3 regions of the Pantoea alhagi genome follow, and region 1 is predicted to be linked to each of the others. Evidence: riboswitches for the same ligand, from Rfam matches in the RefSeq annotation. Region 1 holds a riboswitch; each other region holds the start of a gene.
What was found. Region 1 has a riboswitch for thiamine pyrophosphate ahead of thiB (thiamine ABC transporter substrate binding subunit). Riboswitches for the same ligand answer to the same signal wherever they lie in the genome.
Positions count from the first base shown of each region.

Region 2: it holds a riboswitch for thiamine pyrophosphate, as region 1 does, so the genes downstream of both, thiM (hydroxyethylthiazole kinase) here and thiB (thiamine ABC transporter substrate binding subunit) in region 1, are expected to answer to the same signal.
Region 3: it holds a riboswitch for thiamine pyrophosphate, as region 1 does, so the genes downstream of both, thiC (phosphomethylpyrimidine synthase ThiC) here and thiB (thiamine ABC transporter substrate binding subunit) in region 1, are expected to answer to the same signal.

Region 1 covers NZ_CP019706.1:767,085-771,633, reverse strand. Annotated here, with positions in the region: gene thiP (thiamine/thiamine pyrophosphate ABC transporter permease ThiP) at 1-642, opposite strand, end outside; gene thiB (thiamine ABC transporter substrate binding subunit) at 618-1,604, opposite strand; TPP riboswitch at 1,650-1,752, opposite strand; gene sgrR (HTH-type transcriptional regulator SgrR) at 1,790-3,451, opposite strand; gene B1H58_RS03595 (MFS transporter) at 3,779-4,549, shown strand, end outside.
Region 2 covers NZ_CP019706.1:3,058,925-3,063,473, reverse strand. Annotated here, with positions in the region: gene fbaB (class I fructose-bisphosphate aldolase) at 1-447, opposite strand, end outside; gene thiD (bifunctional hydroxymethylpyrimidine kinase/phosphomethylpyrimidine kinase) at 599-1,399, opposite strand; gene thiM (hydroxyethylthiazole kinase) at 1,396-2,187, opposite strand; TPP riboswitch at 2,220-2,316, opposite strand; gene B1H58_RS14270 (GNAT family N-acetyltransferase) at 2,583-3,092, shown strand; gene B1H58_RS14265 (GFA family protein) at 3,185-3,607, opposite strand; gene B1H58_RS14260 (transketolase family protein) at 3,755-4,549, opposite strand, start outside.
Region 3 covers NZ_CP019706.1:1,903,407-1,907,955, forward strand. Annotated here, with positions in the region: gene thiE (thiamine phosphate synthase) at 1-287, opposite strand, end outside; gene thiC (phosphomethylpyrimidine synthase ThiC) at 284-2,206, opposite strand; TPP riboswitch at 2,291-2,390, opposite strand; gene rsd (sigma D regulator) at 2,764-3,270, opposite strand; gene nudC (NAD(+) diphosphatase) at 3,408-4,181, shown strand; gene B1H58_RS08955 (metalloregulator ArsR/SmtB family transcription factor) at 4,440-4,549, shown strand, end outside.

The DNA.
Region 1 (4,549 bases):
CACGGTAGCGAAGCTGGCGAAACAGAGCATAAAAATCAGCGCCGCCGCCGGTAAAATCTGGCGGCGTAGCCAGGGCCACTCCACCAGGCGGAAGAAATTAAAGCCTTCGATCCCTAACTGAGCCGCCAGCTGACGCTGTTCGCCGGGAATATTTTCCAGCGCCTGCAACAGCAGACGTGTCGCCAGCGGCAGATTAAAGAACACATGCGCCAGCAAAATGCCCTGTAACCCATAGAGAGAGAAATCATACCTGACGCCGAATAGCGCACAGAGCTGCGCCAGCCAGCCTTCGCGTCCGTAAACGCTCAGCAAACCGAACACTGCCACCAGGACCGGCAGCACCAGCGTCATCGCACATAGCCGCAGCAGCAGCTGACGACCAGGGAAACGCCGCCGCCAGAGCGCCCGCGCCAGCGGAATCGCCGGAACCACTGACAAAAGTGCAGAAAGCAGCGCCTGCCAGAATGAAAACGCAACCACATGCCGCAGATAGCTATCCTGCAGCAGGCTGCGCCAGTCGCTCTCCGGCGCGTTAAACCACAGCGCGCCAAAGGCCAGCAGCGCCACGGTAACCAGCAGCGTGGCGGTTAGCAGGCCAGGCCACAGCCAGCCGGGGATCAGCGGCTGACGGCGCGTTGCCATGTATTAATCCATTCAGCGCGCTGCTGCGCAACCTGTTGAGGCGTAAACTCCAGCGCGGTTTTCGGCACCGTCAGCGTGTTGAAACCGTCGGGCAGGGCGGTTTTGGTTACCGGATACATCCAGTTGCCGGTGGGGATCGTCTGCTGGAACGGTTCACTGATTATAAATTGCATGAACTGCTGCGCCAGTTGCGGATGGCTGCTGTTTTTCAGCTGCGCCGCAACTTCAACCTGCAGGTAATGCCCTTCAGCAAAATTCGCCGCCGCATAGTGATCCTTTTTCTCGGCGATCAGGTGATAAGCCGGAGAGGTGGTGTAGCTCAGTACCAGGTCGCCTTCGCCTTTCAAAAACAGACCGTAGGCTTCGCTCCAGCCTTTGGTAACGGTAACGGTTTTCTTCGCCAGCTTCTGCCACGCCTGCGGGGCATCGTCACCGTACACTTTTTGCATCCACAGCAGCAGGCCGAGGCCCGGCGTGCTGGTACGCGGATCTTCATAGATCACCCGCCACGGTTGATCGCTCTCAACCAGCTCTTTCAGGCTTTGCGGCGGATTTTTCAGCTTGTTTTTATCGTATACAAAGGCGAAATAGCCGTAGTCATAGGGAATAAAAGTGCGGTTATGCCAGCCGTCCGGCAGCGTCAGGCTGGCAGTATCGACGTTGCCGGGCGTAAACAGACCGGACTGTTCCGCCGCCTGAATCAGGTTATTATCCAGCCCAAGCACCACATCAGCCTTGCTGTTTTTACCTTCCATACGCAGACGATTCAGCAGCGACACGCCATCTTCCAGTGCGACAAACTTCAGTTCGCAGCCGCATTGCGCTTCAAATGCTTTCTTTACCGCCGGGCCAGGGCCCCATTCAGCAGCGAAGGAGTCATAGGTATAAACGGTTAACGTGGGTCTGGCAGCCAAAACCGGGGCAGACAGCAACAGCAGAACGGGCAAAAATTTTTTCAACACGTTGCGCTCCTTGAGGAGGAAAAATAACAGGGCGCATGATCTGAGGGGATACCGCATCTCAAATCCCTACGCCGGTATTAACCGGATCAGGTTCGACGGGTTTCTCTCAGTGGAAAGTTTGTTGTTTTCCACACCCCGTTGAGAACGGCTGTTAGTGTAGTGTTTTCGGTGAGTTAACGAAAGCATCAGGTTTCCGGCGGCGCGAACCATGCAGACTTAAAATCAAACCAGCCCAGCGTATTCATCCGCACACCGCGCATACTGCGCTCACCTTCCAGCAGCAGCCAGTGATGAAACAACGGATGCAGGTGATGGTTATTTACCAGCGCCTGACACCATTCCGCCAGCGAAAGTTCCTGCCGACGCCAGCGTCCGGCATCAGCCTGCCAGTCAATATCGATGCAGTGATGTAACAGCGGCAGTTCATACAGCAGGGCAAAAACGGAAAACTTCAGCGGCAGGGTAAAGTTAACGCTGCCCAGCCAGAGATCGCTTTTCGCCGTGCCGTGATACCAGCTGGCGTAATCGATCTCCTGCGTAATCAGGCGGACCCCCTGCGCCGCCAGCAATGGCTCCAGCAGCCTGGCAATGCCCTGATGTTCAATATGATCGCTATACCAGGTCAGCGTCAGTTCAGTCAGCCCTTCCGGTTTGTCAAGCGTGTGCTGTTGCGGGCGATGATGCCAGCGCGGCAGCAATCCCCAGGCGGGAAACCAGTAGCGCTGATAACCGGCGCTTGCGTTGTTCAGCAGCGTTATGGTGTTTAGCAGGGTGCTGACCCAACGGCGTAACTGCCGATCGCGCCCTTTTTCCGAACGCTGATCGAACAGTAAAAAGTAGCAGCCTTCCTCAAGCCGGCTCTCTTCCGATTTCTCATCCTCATTGCCGCCCTGTAGTTTAACGCCTGCGTAAACCAGCTCTTCACTGATTTCAGGCAGTACCCAGATGTTGACCTCATCAATCAGGGCGCGATAGCCGAAATAGTCATCAAACGCCTGTATCTTAAGTTGCGACTGCTGGTTCTGCACCACTGAATAGGGGCCGGTACCGATCGGCTGGCGGCTATAGTTGGGCAGCTCTGGCCACTCTCTGGGCAGGATCATTGCGCTGGCGCTGCCTAACAGCCACGGCAGCCAGCGATCGGGCTGACTAAGGTGAATATCCAGCGTCCAGGCCGTAGGTGATTCAATCGCGCTTAAGTGGGAGAAGAGCGGCTGTGACGTCAGACGCTGCAGGCTAAGGATCACATCCGTCATATCCAGCTCGCGGCCATGATGAAACTGAATAGCGGGACGCAAATAAAAACGCCAGTGCTGTGGTGAAAGGCACTGCCAGTGGTGGGCAATATCCGGTTCCAGTTCCCCGTTTTCCTCATTTATGCGTAGCAGACTGCTGAAAATCTGCCGCGCCAGATGGGTTTCCGAACGACGCAGCGGCGAGCCGGGCAGCAGGTTAAGCAGCGGACGATAATAGGGAATGCGCAGAATATGTTTGCCCTGACGAAAGCTGCGTCCCAGGCGCGAGGTGATCATCTGTCGCGCCTGGTTTTTATCGCCAACCAACTGCACCAGCTGTTCAATGCGATCCTGCTCCAGCAGCTCTTCGGCGCGTTGCTGTCGAAGCGCCAGCCCGGTGGCGTAAAAATGCAGCTGTGAACGTTTGCCACGTCCTGCCTCTGGCTCCCAGCGCAGCCAGCCTTCAGCCTGCATCGCATTTAGCAGGTTACGCATATGGCGACGCGAGCAGTGCATCTGTTGCGCCAGTAGTTGCAGCGTGGTTTCCTGCGTCTGGCCGTTACAGCTCTGCCACAGACGAATAAAATGATGTTGCAGGCGTGATGAAGGCATAAAAGGGGAACTCTGTTAAAGGATTGGGTAGTTTTTCCGTTCCCTTATTATGGCGATAATAACGGCAGATAAAAGTGCGGGAGGCAGCCTTATTGGCTGGCGTACTTTTATCCTGGCGGGGCCTGTTCGATATTGTGGAACTCTCGCCCCGCTATTACATCTGAGTAGAGTGCAATTACACCGCCAGCAGGCATTGACGCTGCTGGCTTTTTTCGTTTTCCTGTGCTTTCTTCTACAACGATAACCGTAGCCATGCAGCTCGTGTGTCTGCCTGCGGCGTCTGTTTTGCAGGTGCTTACCATTCTTTTTCCAGGTACAGGAAACGTTATGAAATTTCTGCTGACGCGCCGCCGCCGTCTGAATCCGGTTTATCTCGCTTTTATGGCCGTCTCTTTTATGGTGGGTATTGCTGGTGCTCTGCAGGCGCCAACGCTGAGCCTGTTCCTGTCGCATGAGGTCGGCGTGCGGCCTTTTTGGGTAGGCCTGTTTTATACCGTTAACGCGGTAGCCGGGATTGTGGTCAGTTTACTGCTGGCGAAGCGCTCGGATAATCGGGGCGATCGCCGTAAGCTGATCCTGTTCTGTTGTTCGATGGCGTTGGTGAATGCCCTGCTGTTTGCCTTTAACCGTCATTACCTGACGCTGATTACCCTTGGCGTGCTGCTCTCTTCGCTGGCCAGCGTTTCCATGCCGCAAATTTTTGCCCTGGCGCGGGAATATGCCGACCGTTCGGCGCGTGAAGTGGTGATGTTTAGTTCGGTCATGCGTGCCCAGCTTTCGCTGGCATGGGTGATTGGGCCGCCGCTCTCTTTTGCGCTGGCGCTAAATTATGGCTTTACCACGATGTTTGTGGTGGCAGCGATCCTGTTTCTGATTTGTCTGACGCTGGTTGGCTTTGCGCTGCCGTCGGTGCCGCGCGTTGAGCAGTCGCCGGAAGTGCTGCTGACGCAGATCAGCGCCTGGCGCAATAAAGATGTACGGCTGCTGTTTATGGCATCCATGATGATGTGGACCTGCAACACCATGTATATCATTGATATGCCGCTCTATATTAGTACGGTGCTGGGGCTTCCCGAGCGGCTGGCTGGGCTGCTGATG
Region 2 (4,549 bases), 1.9 Mb from region 1:
AAGCGTTTGATCATACTGTGCCGGATAGCTCAGGGTTTCGTTATGGTTCAGCTTTACCATAAACGGGATTTTATGCGCATAGCGGCGTGATACCGATGCCAGCACGCCATAGGTTGAGGCCACGCAGTTACAGCCCGCTTCAATAGCCAGCTCAACAATGTTTTTCGGATCGAAATAGCGCGGATTGGCGGCAAAAGAGGCACCGGCGGAGTGCTCCACGCCCTGATCGACCGGCAGAATAGAGAGATAGCCGGTGCCCGCCAGCCGCCCGGAGTTGTACAGCGTCTGCATATTGCGCAGCACTGCAGGGGGACGATTGTTATCAATCATCACCCGATCAATATAATCCGCGCCCGGAAGGTAAAGGCTTTCCGCTGGAATGGTCATGCAGCGATGTTGCAAAAGGCTGTCTGCTTCTTTGCCCAGTAACTGTACGATGTCCGTCATGTTTGCTCCTGTAAATTGAGGCGAGGCTTGACTGGTCGGGCAGAGTTCCCACCGCCCGACGACCCGCCACAGACTGACCTCCTTTCCCTCACTTACGCAAACTGCTGACTCCATTTTTCAGAAATATTCGCGGGTAAATTTTACGTTACGCCTACCACCAGCGGTAAAAATGGTGCACAGGCCCGATGCCCTTTCCTACCTCCAGCGTATCAGCCTGTTCCAGCGCACCCTGTAGCCAGTTTTTAGCCGCAGCAATCGTTGTGGCCCAGTCATTATGACGTGGGCGTAGGGCAGCCAGCGCCGAAGAGAGCGTACAGCCGGTACCGTGGGTATTACGCGTGGCGATACGCGGCGCGGTAAAACGTTGCTCACCTTCACGGGTAAACAGCCAGTCCGGACTTTCGGCATCACTGAGGTGCCCGCCCTTGATCAGCACCGCCTCGCAGCCCAGCGCCAGCAGCGCTCTGCCCTGCTGCTTCATTTCCGCCTCATCGCGCGCATGATGCGTTTCCAGCAGCGCCGCCGCCTCCGGCAGGTTAGGCGTAATCAATGACACCTGCGGCAACAACTGCTGGCGCAGCGTCTCTACCGCCTGCGTTGACAACAGCGCATCGCCGCTTTTCGCCAGCATCACCGTATCCAGTACCACCCAGGGAATGGCGGCGTGGCGAAGCCTTTCCGCGACCGCTTCGACAATATCGCTCTCCGCCAGCATGCCGATTTTGGCGCTATCAATACGCACATCGCTTAATACTGAATCCAGCTGTGCGGCAACAAAGTCAGGTTCGATACGGTAAACCGACTGCACGCCGCAGGTATTTTGCGCTACCAACGCCGTGATCACGCTGGTGCCATAAGCGCCCAGCGCAGAAAAGGTTTTCAGATCGGCCTGGATACCTGCGCCGCCGCTGGGATCGGTACCGGCAATGGTTAATGCGTTAATGCGGATCATGCCAGCGCCTCCTCATTCAGGTTCCAGAGTCCGTCAAGAAAGGCCGGGATAAAGCTGCCCGGCCCGCTTGTTGAAGCTGCCGCCTGAGCACCGACGCAGGAGATAATCTGGCAGGCGCTGGCAACATGCAGCAGCCGATCGCCCGGCAGCGCCGCAAAGCCAGCCACTACCGCCGAAAGCGCGCAGCCGGTGCCAACCACGCGCGTCATCAGAGGCGAGCCGCCTGGAATGCGCAGCGTGCGCTCGCCATCGGTGACGTAATCCACCTCGCCGGTAATGGCAACGATGGTGGCATAGCGCCGGGCCAGCTGCCGGGCAGCAGAAAGCGCTGATTCCGTCGGGTGCTGCGTATCCACGCCGCGTCCGCCGCCCTGCTGTAGCGCCAGCGCGAGAATTTCAGAGGCGTTGCCACGAATCGCTGCGGGCTGCAGCGTCAGCAGTTGCTGGCAGAATTCGCTACGCAAGCGCAGCGCCCCTACCGCTACCGGATCGAGCGTCCAGGGCGTGCTGGCGGCGTTAGCGGCGTTGACTGCCGCCAGCATGGCTGCGGCGCGCGGCTGGGTCAGCGTCCCGACGTTAATCAGCAGCGCATCGGAGATAGCGCTAAACTGCGCGGCTTCTTCGGCATCGATAACCATCGCGGGCGACGCGTGAAGCGCCAGCAAGACGTTAGCGGTAAAGGATTGCACCACATCGTTAGTCATGCAGTGGATCAGCGGCGCACGCTGGCGGAACAGGGAGAGAGAGTGCGCAACAAGCGCGTTATCAGGCAGGTCAGGCTGTTTCATAATGCTCCTGGCCGACGTTCAGGAAGCAATGCCGGCCAGGCATCTGACTTCCCTACGCTGGCATTATCCAGATCAGGTAATACGGGTATTTCTCAGCCTTCACAAAGAAGGGCACCCCGAGTCATTTAAAATCAATGGGTTGTAATTAGCGTCTTGTTCAGACCTGTTAAGGATAATGCCAGTGGGAACAAGGAGAAACAAGTTTTAAAATCAGTACAGGAAGAGGCATAAATGATACTTGCCGCAGACTGTGAAAAGCCACTAACTAATGCGAGAACAACCATGGGCCTGACACTATTTTATTCACCATGATCTGTAACAAAACCACAAACTGCAACGGGCTATCCGGCTGTGTCAGATAGCAATATCACAGGATGCCAGGCTGCCCTCATGTCATGAATATCTTGATCGGATCTGCGCGAGCTGAGCACTTAGCCGCGCTACAATCTATTGAATTAGCATCGTTTGAAACGTTACGCAACGAAGGTGCCGTTGCCGGATCGCCTGCCGCAGGCAGTATTGAAGAATTCAGCAAGCTATTGCATGAAGGGTTGCTGCTCGCTGCCTTTGCTTCAGGAGAAATTCCGGTCGGGTTCGCCGGTGCCTTTATTGTTGATAACTGGCTACATATCGCCGAAGCTGATGTCCATCCAACCTGGCAGCGTCGGGGGATTGGCCGACAATTAATGAATGCGCTTCTTTCAGAAGGGAAGCGGCGTGGCTTAACGGGTGCCTCGCTGACAACCGATCGCTATGCGCCATTTAATGCTCCTTTTTACGCCTCGCTTGGGTTTCAAATCGCCGAAGGTAAGGTCATTCAGCCCCGTCTGAGAGAATTGCTCACAGCGGAAGTCGCATCAGGATTAAACCCGCAACGCCGTGTTGCGATGCAACTCTTCTATTGATGTCGGGTTGGTTTTCAGGGCACTCAACAATAAATGGCGGTCAGCGGCGAAAAGCGCGGGTGTGCTGCGCGTTACGCCGCATCTTTTCTTTCCTACACCTCAAGCAATCGCAAAAGAGCATCCAGTGACGCTACCGGGCCGCTGTGATTCCTCTCTGAACGGGTTGTATCCCAGGACTTTGCATCATCCGTGCAGTAATCAGCGATGCAGGGAATATTTGTATCCTCATCCAGCAAGCCTACAGGGATCCATACGTAAGGCATTCCCCTTAAGATATTAGGAACCGTTGAGCCACACGCCGAACAAAAATCGGTGCGGTAACCGCCTGGTTTTGTCCAGCTTTTGATCGCGCCCTCACCCTTTATCCAGGCAAAGTTTTCCAGCTTAACCAGCGTTGCCAGATTAAAGCCAACTCCCGTTTGCTTGCGACAGAGTGAACAGTGACAGCGATAAAATGCCTTCGGCGGGACGACTAATCTAAACCCTACGCTGCCACACAGACATGAACCATCCATTAAAATGCACTCCATACCGGCTATTGTTTACTGACTGCCAGCGTATTCCCCCTGACCTCTCACCCCTGTCAGCATACGTCTGGCATTCTCCAGGCATTACATTAGCTTATATATATCAATGCATAACAGTTTAATTTTTGGTAGCGTTTACGCGTGATTCATCATATTCAATGCCTGTTGCACAATGCCCGCTGCATCAATACCGTGCCAGGCGCGCATGTCTTTACGGTCGGCGGCAATTGCATAGTCTCCATCCGCAATGCCAAGCCGTTTTAGTTTCGCGCCATGACCATATTCGGCCAGTACCTCGGCCACAATGCTGCCGACGCCGCCGTTAACGTTATGTTCCTCAACGCTTATCACCCTATCCATTCCGCGCAAACTCTCGCTAAGCGCCTCACGATCCAGCGGCCTGATGGAAGGAACGTTGATCACACGGGTGGTGATCCCCTGGTCAGCAAGCCGCGAGGCGGCGTCAACCGCCTCATGAACCGTCGATCCCATCGCCACCAGCGCAATATCGTTACCGTCGCGCAGGAGATCGATTGCCCCCGGGCGGAAGCGATATGATTCATCATGTAGCTCCGGCAGGGCTTTACCATCCAGACGAATATAAACCGGGCCAACATGCGCCAGGGCATAATCAATAATCTGACGGCACTCCAGCGGCGATGACGGCGCGAAGATTTGAATATTGCCGAATCCCCTTACCACTGAAATATCATCAATAGCATGATGCGTGCTGGCCAGCGGCCCATAACTGGCACCGGCATTCAGCCCAAACAGCTTAACGTTAGTGTTGTTGTAGCAAACGTCCACCTTGACCTGTTCGTTGGCGCGTGCAATAAGAAATGGCGCGGCGTTACAGGTTACGGCGATTTTCCCCGCCAGTGCTAATCCAGCGGCGGTGCCTACCAGCGTCTGTTCAGCAATCCCAACGTT
Region 3 (4,549 bases), 1.1 Mb from region 1:
GCCTGCAAATCGGCGACATCCAGATCTTCCTGTCCCAGATGAACGCCGTAAGCATGGTGTTTAATCGCCAACTGCCAGTAATCATTAATAAACAGCCGCGCCTGGTACGTTTTGCCTAACGCGATAGCCTGTTGCACAATTGGCTCTACTTCGGCGTCAGGCTGGTCTTTGATGCGTAGCTGTAAGGTACGCACGCCCGCATCCAACAGACGCGCTATCCATTCCAGACTATCGACAACAGGATAGAGACCAAGCCGGTGGGGCGTTGCAGGAAAAGGCTGGATCATGCTTTTTCCTCCGGGCGGAGCGCATCAGCAGGATGATAAAGCTCACTGCCACGCTGACGAAATGCCTGTGACATCTCAGCCATGCCCACTTCAATCGGCTGCGCCTCAGCCTGCTGTTTTGCCGCGTAATCGCGCACTTCCTGCGTGATTTTCATTGAGCAGAATTTCGGACCGCACATCGAACAGAAATGTGCGACCTTGCCCGATTCCTGCGGCAGTGTTTCATCGTGATAAGCGCGAGCGGTATGCGGATCGAGTGCAAGATTAAACTGATCTTCCCAACGGAATTCAAAACGCGCTTTTGACATGGCGTTATCGCGGATCTGCGCGCCGGGATGACCTTTCGCCAGATCGGCGGCGTGTGCGGCGATCTTATAGGTAATCAGGCCTTGCTTAACATCCTCTTTATTCGGCAGGCCCAGATGCTCTTTCGGCGTGACGTAGCAGAGCATCGCACAGCCAAACCAGCCAATCATGGCGGCGCCGATACCGGAGGTGAAATGGTCATAGCCGGGGGCGATATCGGTGGTCAACGGGCCGAGCGTGTAAAAAGGCGCTTCGTGGCAGTGCTCCAGCTGCTCGGTCATATTGCGTCGGATCATCTGCATTGGCACATGTCCCGGTCCTTCAATCATCACCTGAACGTCATACTCCCAGGCAATTTTGGTCAGCTCGCCCAGCGTATGCAGTTCGGCAAACTGCGCTTCATCATTGGCATCCTGGATCGAGCCGGGACGTAGCCCATCGCCCAGCGACAGAGAAACATCATAGGCGGCACAAATTTCACAGATTTCGCGGAAGTGCTCATACAGAAAGCTCTCCTGATGATGGGAGAGGCACCACTTAGCCATAATCGAGCCGCCGCGCGAAACGATACCGGTCAGACGTTTTGCCGTCATTGGCACATAGCGCAACAGCACCCCCGCGTGGATAGTAAAATAGTCCACGCCCTGTTCCGCCTGCTCCAGCAGGGTATCGCGGAACAGTTCCCAGGTCAGGTTTTCCGCAATGCCGTTGACCTTTTCCAGTGCCTGATAAATTGGAACCGTACCAATCGGCACCGGGCTGTTACGCAAGATCCATTCGCGCGTTTCATGAATATAACGTCCGGTAGAGAGATCCATCACGGTATCCGCGCCCCAGCGGGTGGACCAAACCAGCTTTTCAACCTCTTCTTCAATAGAGGAGCTGACGGCAGAGTTGCCGATATTGGCATTCACCTTAACCAAAAAGTTACGGCCAATAATCATTGGCTCTGCTTCGGGATGGTTGATATTGGCAGGGATAATCGCGCGGCCTGCGGCAACCTCCTGGCGCACAAATTCCGGTGTGATGTTTTCCGGCAGCTGAGCGCCAAAGCTGTGGCCAGGATGCTGCTGGAGCAGAACTTCGCTACGAATACGTTCGCGGCCCATGTTTTCCCGCAGGGCGATAAATTCCATTTCCGGCGTGATGATACCCTGACGGGCATAGTGCAGTTGGGTAACACGGCGGCCAGCTTGCGCGCGGCGCGGACGCGGCAGGTTATCAAAGCGCAAATGATCAAGCCCTTCATCTTTCAGGCGCAGCTGGCTGTAGCTGGAGCTAAGTTCTGTCTGTTCGGTATCAGCACGTTGCTCAATCCAGGCGCTGCGCAGGCGCGGCAACCCCTTGTGCACATCGATAGTTGCTTCGGGATCGCCATACGGGCCAGCCGTATCGTAAACCGGAACCGGCTCGTTATCTTCATAGACTGGCGCGGTTTTATCACCGCCGATCAACGTTGGGCTCAACTGGATTTCACGCATCGGTACGCGAATGTCGGGGCGGCTGCCCTGGATCCAGATACGCTTTGAATTAGGAAATGCGGTTCCCTGCAGAGAGGCAATAAATTGTTGCGCCTGGGCGCGCTGTTCACGACGGTTTGGTTTAGCAGACATAGCAAACTCCAGATAAAGGAACATTGCTTGTCCGGAGCTCGGAAGGAGTAACGACACGGCGTCAATACGGATTGACGCCGTGAGATGATCTGTACTCTTGTTCCCTTCGCAGGTTCTAACCTGATCAGGTTCCGCGGATCCCGAATTAACGGTCTCAGCCTAAAAGGCACTCCGACAAGAAGAAAATCGCGCTGCAGACAGGCTGCTGGCGACACCTCGCACGCGTTATGTTGCGACAAGGTTATAAAAAAGCCCCTTCAGCATAAAGGGGCGTTGGCAAAACTACAAGAGGTATACCCGTCATACTTCACGTTGCTGGTGCGTTGGCTTTCCTCGCTCGCCCCAGTCACTTACCGGTGTAAGCTTCTGGGGACTCACTGCGTCGCTACCTGCCCGCAACGCGAATTATTTAGGGTATACCCGTCATACTTCACGTTGCTGGTGCGTTGGCTTTCCTCGCTCACCCCAGTCACTTACCGGTGTAAGCTCCTGGGGACTCACTGCGTCGCTGCCTGCCCGCAACGCGAATTATTTAGGGTATAAAAAATGATTAACGGTTACGCCGGACGTGCCAGCGCCTGATCGTTAGCCGCAGCCAGCGCAGCTAAATTGTTCTCAAAGGCCAGTTGGATCAGTTTATCTTCCAGCGTGAAGCGCGCTTCCAGCGCTTCGCCCACTTCAGATAGCGCCTGCTGGAACTCCATGCAGTTATCATGATCGATAGCTGCTTCAAAATGGGTATCGTAAAGCTGCATGATTTGTTCAGTATTACCCTGCAGCGCAGGATAGATTTGTGCAGCAGCCAGCAACGGGCTGTCGCCAGTCATCTCTTCGATAATGCGTTCATAAACATTGAAATGGCCGGTAGAAAGATAGTCCACCAGATTCTGACAAAAATTGTCGAGCGCCTTTTCATCAAGGGCGGTGAGAGACTCTTTGTTCGGTTTGATGCCAACAACCTGATAATAAGCAACCAAAAGCTGCCTGCGCGCATTAAGCCAAAGGTCTACCAGTTCATTACTGCCACCTACGCGCTCGGTCAGAACGTCTAACTGGTTAAGCATGTTTGTCTCCGTGAGTTATAGTCTTACCGCTACTTATACTTAACATCAGTACAGAGGCTGTGTCCCGTATCCGTTCCACTTTTAAGAATAATTACGGCCCCAGTCACAAAAGTGCTGAAGCAAAGGATGACTTTTTTATGGAACGTGCGATCAAAAGCGTAGACGCTGGCTGGTGGGTTGTCAGCCACGAACAAAAAATTTGGTTGCCAAACGGTGAATTACCGTACGGTACGGCAGAAAATTGTGGTCTGGTGGGATCGCAGGGCGCGATTATCGGCGAATGGCAGGGCGACCCGGTCTGGTTGATCCGTGAGAACCGTCACGATCAGATGGGATCGATACGACAAATTATCGATATCGATAGCGGGCTGTTTCAGTTGGCAGGTCGCGGCGTACAGCTGGCTGAGTTTATTCGTTCACATCGTTATTGCGGCTACTGCGGTCATGAAATGCATCTCAGCAGTCGTGAAAATGCCTGCCTCTGCGGCCATTGCCGACAGCGTTACTATCCGCAAATCGCTCCCTGCATTATTGTCGCCATCCGGCGTGACGATAAAATTTTGCTGGCGCAGCATGCAAGCCATCGCAACAGTATTTACACCGTGCTGGCGGGGTTTGTTGAAGTTGGCGAAACGCTGGAGCAGGCGGTGGCGCGTGAAGTTATGGAGGAGAGCAGCGTGCGGGTGAAAAATCTGCGCTATGTCACCTCTCAGCCCTGGCCCTTTCCTCATTCGCTGATGATGGCGTTTATGGCGGAATATGAAGGAGGCGAACTGCAAATCGATAATAACGAGCTGATCGATGCCGACTGGTTTCGTTATGACGCTCTGCCGCAGTTGCCTCCAGCTGGCACCGTTGCCCGCCGCCTGATTGAAGATACGGTAGCGCTCTGTCGCGCAGCGGATGAATAGTTGTGTTTGATATCAATCAGGCAGGCGGAAACTTTACGCAGAAATTGTAAACGATGAACGTCCGCTATGAGCGAAAAGCGGACGTTGAATGCTCGAAGATTGATTGCATCCTTCTGGTTTACCTGTGCAGGCATACCGTAAACGAATTATCACAAGATGAGCCATTGCCAGATAAACATATCTGAATTAATGAATATATGATTGACTCACAGATTGCAGGCAGCGAGAATGTCTTCAATTCCGGACTCAGGAGTCATCATGCCTCAATTTCAGCCTCTTCAGCTTTTCAAAAATCTCTCTGATGAAACACGACTCAGTCTGGTGCTGCTGTTGCGCGAAAAAGGAGAGCTTTGCGTCTGTGAACTCAC